2 linked regions of the Victivallis lenta genome follow. The protein of the gene in region 1 interacts with the protein of each later gene in a pairwise test. Links are inferred from orthologs where the notes say so. Each region holds a gene or a part of one and is shown in the gene's direction. Other genes may lie near its edges.

The links.
Region 2: the proteins of uvrA (region 1) and uvrB interact in binary tests that used the Escherichia coli proteins (3 or more experiments, as listed by UniProt). The link is inferred for Victivallis lenta from one-to-one orthologs.

What each region holds. Positions count from the first base shown.
Region 1 is NZ_VUNS01000004.1:143,636-147,333, forward strand. Bases 124-3,503 are described here. They hold uvrA (excinuclease ABC subunit UvrA), read left to right. Parts: upstream 124-438; coding sequence 439-3,303; downstream 3,304-3,503. Other genes in these bases: FYJ85_RS05765 (hypothetical protein), read left to right, coding at 3,490-3,503. Also shown: more of FYJ85_RS05765, read left to right, coding at 3,504-3,698. UniProt on the Escherichia coli protein: The UvrABC repair system catalyzes the recognition and processing of DNA lesions. UvrA is an ATPase and a DNA-binding protein. A damage recognition complex composed of 2 UvrA and 2 UvrB subunits scans DNA for abnormalities.
Region 2 is NZ_VUNS01000003.1:220,559-223,863, forward strand. Bases 126-3,112 are described here. They hold uvrB (excinuclease ABC subunit UvrB), read left to right. Parts: upstream 126-600; coding sequence 601-2,625; downstream 2,626-3,112. Other genes in these bases: FYJ85_RS04705 (hypothetical protein), read left to right, coding at 126-545; efp (elongation factor P), read left to right, coding at 2,754-3,112. Also shown: FYJ85_RS04700 (mechanosensitive ion channel family protein), read left to right, coding at 1-13; more of FYJ85_RS04705, read left to right, coding at 27-125; more of efp, read left to right, coding at 3,113-3,305. UniProt on the Escherichia coli protein: The UvrABC repair system catalyzes the recognition and processing of DNA lesions. A damage recognition complex composed of 2 UvrA and 2 UvrB subunits scans DNA for abnormalities.

The sequences.
Region 1 (3,698 bases):
TAGACAGGGGGATGCGCGCCCCTTCCGGGGCGCGGTCTTTTTGCGCATCCGCGCAACAGACCGTGCGGGCTCCCCGTCCGAATCTCCGATTCGGTTTGTGAGCTGGTCGGTACGCACGCAGGCTGCCTCCGGCGGCCGGGGCGCTTCGCCCCCGAACCCCAGACCGGCAGGGTGCCGGTGCCGACGGCGGCTCTGCCGCCTTGCAGTTCCGGTCAACAACGATTGACCGGATTTGTGAGCTGGTCGGTACGCACGCAGGCTGCCTCCGGCGGCCGGGGCGCTTCGCCCCCTCCGCGCCAGGACAGGAAGGCCCTGCCCCCGGCCGGGCAGATACGCCCCATGCGGCAATCGCGCCTTCGCGTATTTTTTTCGAAACCCGAGTATATTTTTTCCGATTTCATTATATATTAATGAGATTGAAGAAAGGATTGCAGTTCAATGTTTGAAAAGATACAGATACGCGGGGCGTCGCAGCATAATCTGAAAAACGTCGATGTGACGATTCCCCGCAATCAGTTCGTCGTCGTCACCGGGCTCTCGGGCTCCGGGAAATCGTCGCTCGCGTTCGACACGCTTTATGCGGAAGGACAGCGGCGTTACGTCGAAAGCCTCTCCGCCTACGCCCGGCAGTTCCTCGACCGGATGCAGAAGCCGAAGGTCGAACATATCGAGGGCCTCTCGCCGGCAATCGCGATCGAACAGCGAACGGCCGGCGGCACGCCGCGGTCGACGGTCGCCACCGTGACCGAAATTTATGATTATCTGCGCCTGCTGTATGCGCATGTCGGGATTCCGCACTGTCCGCACTGCGGGCGGAAGCTCGAGTCGCAGTCGGCCGAGGCGATCGCGAAGCAGCTGCTCGCCCTGAAGCCGGGAAGGAAGATGGTGATCCTGTCCCCGTTCGTCAGCGGCAAAAAGGGCGAGCACCGCGACGTGCTCGATACGATCCGCAACGAAGGATTCGTCCGCGCCCGCATCGACGGGAAGATCGTCCCGCTCGACGGAGAAGATTTGCCGGTGCTCGAAAAGACGAAGCGGCATACCGTGGAAGCGGTGGTGGACCGCCTGATCACCGGAAAGCTCGAACCGTCGCGCCTGACCGATTCGGTCGAGCTCGCCCTGCGCCACGGCAGCGGCACATTGACCGTCCTGCTCGATGCGCCGGAGGGGGAAGAACCCGAATTCCGCGAGGAGTCGTTCAGCGAAAATCTCGCCTGCGTCCACTGCGGCGTCTCCTACGGCGAACTTCTGCCGCGCAATTTCTCATTCAATTCGCCGTACGGGGCGTGTCCGCACTGCAACGGGCTCGGCATCCAGCAGGTCATGGACCCCGCGAAGGTCGTGCCCGACCCGTCGCTGTCGATCAAAAACGGGGCGATTCCGGGCTGGCGACGCGGTCCGCGCCATCTGATCATCTACTACAATCTGCTGCTGCGCAAGCTGGCCGAGTGGCTGAAGGAGCCGGACATGCTGACCATGCCGTTCGAAAAGCTGCCGGAGAAGGTGCGCCGCACCATCCTGTACGGCAGCGGCAGCGAACCGCTCGAATTTGAATACCGGATGCACGGTAAAAAGTACCGCTGGAGCAAGCCGTTCGAAGGCGTGCTCGACAACCTGCGCCGCCGCATGGAAGAGACCGAATCCGACTCCGTGCGCGAGCGGCTGAGCGAATACCTGAGTCCGCAGGAGTGCCCGGTCTGCCATGGCGCGCGGCTGAATCCGGTCAGCCTCGCGGTGACGGTCGGCGGTCTCGGCCTCGACAAATTCAACGCGCTTTCGGTCGAAGCCGCGAAGGAGTTCGTCTGCGGTCTGAAGCTCGAAGGCGAACACGCGGTGATCGCCGGAGACATCCTGAAGGAGATCCGGAGCCGCCTGACCTTTCTGAGCGACGTCGGGTTGAACTATCTGACGCTGAACCGGGTGTCGAGCACGCTTTCGGGCGGCGAGGCGCAGCGGATCCGGCTGGCGACCCAGCTCGGCTGCGGGCTGGTCGGCGTCCTGTACATTCTCGACGAACCGTCGATCGGACTGCACCAGCGCGACAACGACCGGCTGCTCGACACGCTGGAAAAGCTGCGCGACATCGGCAACACCGTGCTTGTGGTCGAACACGACCTCGATACGATCCTGCGGGCGGACTATGTGCTCGACCTCGGCCCCGGAGCCGGCGTGCGCGGCGGCGAACTCGTCGCATACGGCACGCCGCCCGAAATTCCGTCCTTTCCGCGTTCGCTGACCGGCGACTATCTGGCCGGGCGCCGGAAAATCGCGCTGCCGGAGAAGCGCAATCCCGGCAACGGGAAATCGCTGAAAATCCGCGGCGCCGCGCTGAACAACCTCAAAAAAGCCGATGTCGAAATTCCGCTCGGGACTTTCACCTGCGTGACCGGCGTCTCCGGCTCCGGCAAAAGTTCGCTCATCAACGGCATTCTGGTCCGCGCGCTGAATGCGAAGCAGGGCATTCAGGACCTGCCCCCCGGGAAGCATACGGCAATCGAGGGGCTCGAGCACGTGGACAAGGCGATCGTGATCGACCAGAGCCCGATCGGGCGCACGCCGCGTTCGAACCCGGCGACCTACACCGACGCGTTCGGCGGCATCCGCAAGCTCTTTTCGGAACTGCCGGAATCGAAGGTGCGCGGCTACGGCCCCGGCCGGTTCAGCTTCAATGTGAAGGGCGGCCGCTGCGAGGAGTGCAAAGGGGACGGCATCAAGAAGATCGAGATGCAGTTCCTCTCCGACGTCTATGTCGAATGCTCGGCCTGCGGCGGCCGGCGGTTCAACAAGGAGACGCTCGGCGTTTCCTACAAGAAGAAAAACATCGCCGACGTGCTCGACATGACCGTGAACCAGGCGGTGGACTTCTTCAGCGCGATTCCGTCGCTGGCGCGCAAGTTCAAGACGCTGCAGGATGTCGGGCTCGGATACATCACGCTCGGACAGCCGGCCACGACGCTGTCGGGCGGCGAGGCGCAGCGGGTCAAGCTGGCTGCCGAGCTTGCGCGGATTCCGCGCGGGCACACGGTCTACATTCTCGACGAGCCGACCACCGGGCTGCACCTCGCGGACATCGACCAGCTGCTGCGGGTGCTCTACCGGCTGCGCGACATGGGCAACACCGTGATCGTGATCGAACACAACCTCGACGTGATCAAGACGGCGGACCATATCATCGACATGGGTCCCGAAGGCGGCGACAACGGCGGCCGGGTCATCGCCAGCGGCACGCCGGAGGAGGTGGCGAAGGTGAAAAAGTCGCATACCGGACAATACCTGAAGAAATATCTGAATGCGGGAAAATGAGCAAGAACTCCGTTTCTCCGAAATTTACGCCGGAGGCGGCTTGCATTCTTTTGAGGGGATGTTATATTTAAAAAAACGAATTCCCAGCAGGAATGAAGAGGGGGAAATTGCTTTCGGCGCAGTTTCGTGCGAATCTCCGGCGAACGCATTTCCCGGTTCAAAATAATCAACATAAGGATCGATGAAATGAAGAAAAAAATCGCGTTTCTGTTCGCCCTGACCGGCGCGGCACTCCTGTTCGCGGGCTGCTCCTCGCTGCAGACTGCCGGGACCTCGAAGTTCAACGGCCAGAAAATCACCGCCTCCGGCAACGGCGTGGCGCACATCTCCGGCTACAGCAGCGGCCTCTACCTCCTGTGGATTCCGCTGATCGTCGGTTCGACCGAGAACCCGGG
Region 2 (3,305 bases), on another replicon or contig:
ATCTTCCAGATAAGGGGGAGGATGAAATGAGTGACGGCAGATTTTCCGGCTTGTTGAAGTCCGCGGCTGTTTTTCTCCTGCTTCTGTCTGCGGTTTCCGCCCAGGCGTGTCCCGGATGCGGTATGCCGACGCTTCACCCGATGTTCGTGGAGCCGCACTGCCGTATCTGGGCATGGGTAATTGTGGCTGGCGCATTCCTGCTGCTTCTGGCCCCTTTCGCGTTCGGCTGGCGGCTGGAGCGGACGGAAAAGCAGATGCCGCGCAGAAGGCGGGTGCTGCTTGCCGCCGTGATGACGCTGGTGTGGCTGATCTGTTTCATGATGCATGCTGTGACGTTCGGCACCGTGCTGTGCAACTGGATCTTCTTTCCGCTGTACATTATTACGTTCTTCGGCATGACACTGGCTTTTTTCTGTCAATGGCTGGCATGGGTGGTGTTGCCGGTTTTCTTTCTGGTGATTCTATTCTTTTACTGCTATGGATTGTGTACGCTGCTGGGGCGTTACAGATTGGTCCGCCGCAGGAGGAATGAGGAGGAATCATGATCCGTTTTTTGTCCGTCATATTTCCGTCATTTAAAATATTGGACAGTGTAATATCATGAGTTTGTTTCAGTTGCATGCTCCGTACAAACCGGCGGGAGATCAGCCTCAGGCGATTGCGAAGATGGTGGAGAATCTTCGCAATCAGCAGCGTTTTCAGACCCTGCTCGGCGTGACCGGTTCCGGAAAAACCTTCACGCTGGCCAATGCGATCGCGCAGTCCGACCGGCCGGTGCTGGTGCTCTCTCACAACAAGACGCTGGCGGCGCAGCTGTACAGCGAATTCAAGGCGTTTTTCCCGGAAAATGCGGTTGAATATTTCATCAGTTATTACGATTATTATCTGCCGGAGTCGTATATTCCGCAGACCGACACCTATATCGCAAAGGATGCGTCGATCAATGAAAATATTGAAAAACTCCGGCTGGCGGCGACGGCGAGCCTGGTCGAACGGCGCGATGTGATCGTCGTCGCCAGCGTCTCCTGCATCTACGGTCTGGGTTCGCCGGACGATTATGCGGACCTCTGTGTCCGGATCGAGGTCGGCGACACCACCGGCCGCGACGAAATCCTGCGCCGTCTCGTCGACATCCAGTACGCGCGCAACGACGCTTCGCCGGAGAAGGGCGAATTCCGCGTCCGCGGCGACGTGATTGATGTCTACGAGCCGCAGCGGGATGATTATATCCGGGTTTCGTTCTTCGGTGACGAGATCGAGTCGATCGAACGGCGCGATGTGGTCAGCGGCAAGGTCAAGACCCGGCCGAAATATGTCACGATGTTTCCGTGCAAGCACTTCGTTCTGCCCCCCGAACGGATTCAGAGCGCGTCGGATGCGATTCTCGCCGAAATGGCCGACCGGGTCGGCTATTTCGAACGGAACAACCTCCTTGTCGAGGCGCAGCGGCTCTACCAGCGCGTAACCTACGACCTCGAAATGATGAAAGAGATCGGCTACTGCAGCGGAATTGAAAACTATTCGATGTATCTGGCGAACCGCCGCCCCGGTTCGCGCCCGTATTGCCTGCTCGACTTTTTTCCGCGCGATTTCCTGACCGTGATCGACGAGTCGCATGTGACGCTGCCGCAGCTGCAGGCCATGTACCGGGCCGACCGGAACCGCAAACAGGTCCTGGTCGACCACGGATTCCGGCTGCCGTCGGCTCTGGAGAACCGTCCGCTGCAGTTCGAGGAGTTCGAGCGCCTCACCGGAGATACGATCTTCGTTTCGGCCACGCCGGGAGAGTTCGAGCTGTCGCGTTCCGGCGCGCCGGTCGAACTGATCGTGCGTCCGACCGGGCTGCTGGATCCGGTCATCGAAATCCGTCCGCTGGAAGGGCAGGTGGACGACGTGATTGCGGAGGTCCGCCGCGCCGCCGCCGCCGGCGAGCGGACGCTGGTCACCACGCTGACCAAGAAAGCTTCCGAACGGCTGGCCGACTATCTGGCTGAGCTCGGCATCAAGGCCGCTTATCTGCACAGCGAGCTCGACGCGCTCGAACGTGTGCGGGTGCTGAATAAACTGCGCGACGGCGATTTCGACTGTGTGATCGGCATCAACCTTCTGCGTGAAGGCATCGACCTTCCCGAAGTCGCGGTTGTTGCGATTCTCGATGCCGACAAGGAGGGGTTCCTGCGCTCCGAACGCTCCCTCGTGCAGACGGCCGGACGCGCCGCCCGGAACAAGGCCGGTCGGGCGATTCTGTATGCCGACAATGTGACGCCGAGCATGCAGAAGCTCATCGACCAGACCAACGCGCGGCGCGAGCGGCAGATGGCCTATAACAAGGAGCACGGCATCGTTCCCGAGACGATCAGGAAGGGGCGGAATTTCACGATCGGGGAGATCGTCGCGCCCGATTCCGGCGACCGGAAGAAGTCGAAAATGCCGAAGCTGGCCGGAACCATGTTCACGGATGCGACCGATATCTCCGAGCTCGGACTCTCCGAAACCGATCTCGATGCGCTGATCAATGAGCTGACCGGTGAAATGCGCTCCGCCGCCGAAGCGCTCGAATTTGAACGCGCCGCCGACCTGCGCGACCAGATCCGGAAGCTGCGTCCGCCGCGGAAAGATGCCTGAAGCCGCTTTTTTCGAACGGGTTTCCCGTGCCTTCGGTACTTGAAAAAAGCCGTAACCGGGTGTATATTATCCAGTTCATGTAAAAATTTCCGACTGTGAAACCATCTGATTCAAGGAGTGAAACAAAGATGTTCAGTGCTTCCGACCTGAAGAAAGGCCTCAAGATCGAAATCGACGGCATGCCGTGGGTCATCACCGAGTTTGATTTCTGCAAGCCCGGCAAGGGGACCGCGCTCTACCGCTGCCGCATGCGCAATCTCGTCAACGGCTCCGGCATGGAAAAAACCTACCGGCCGACCGACAAGATCGACAAGCCGAACCTCGAAGAGCGCGAAATGTACTACTCCTACTTCGACGGGCACCACTACATTTTCAGCGACCCGAACACCTATGAAGAGATGGCCGTTTCGGCCGAAACGCTCGGCAACCAGGTCTACTTCCTGATCGAGGAGAGCCTCTGCAACTTCCTGCTTTTCAACGGGGAGCCGATTGAGATCACGCTGCCGACCTTTATCGAAAAGGAGATCGTCGACACTGAGCCGGGCGTTCGCGGCGATACGGCGACGAACGTGACCAAGCCGGCGAAGATCGACAACGGCTACGAAATTCAGGTCCCGCTCTTCATCAACCAGGGCGACATCGTGAAGATCGACACCCGTACCGGCGCTTACGCCGAGCGC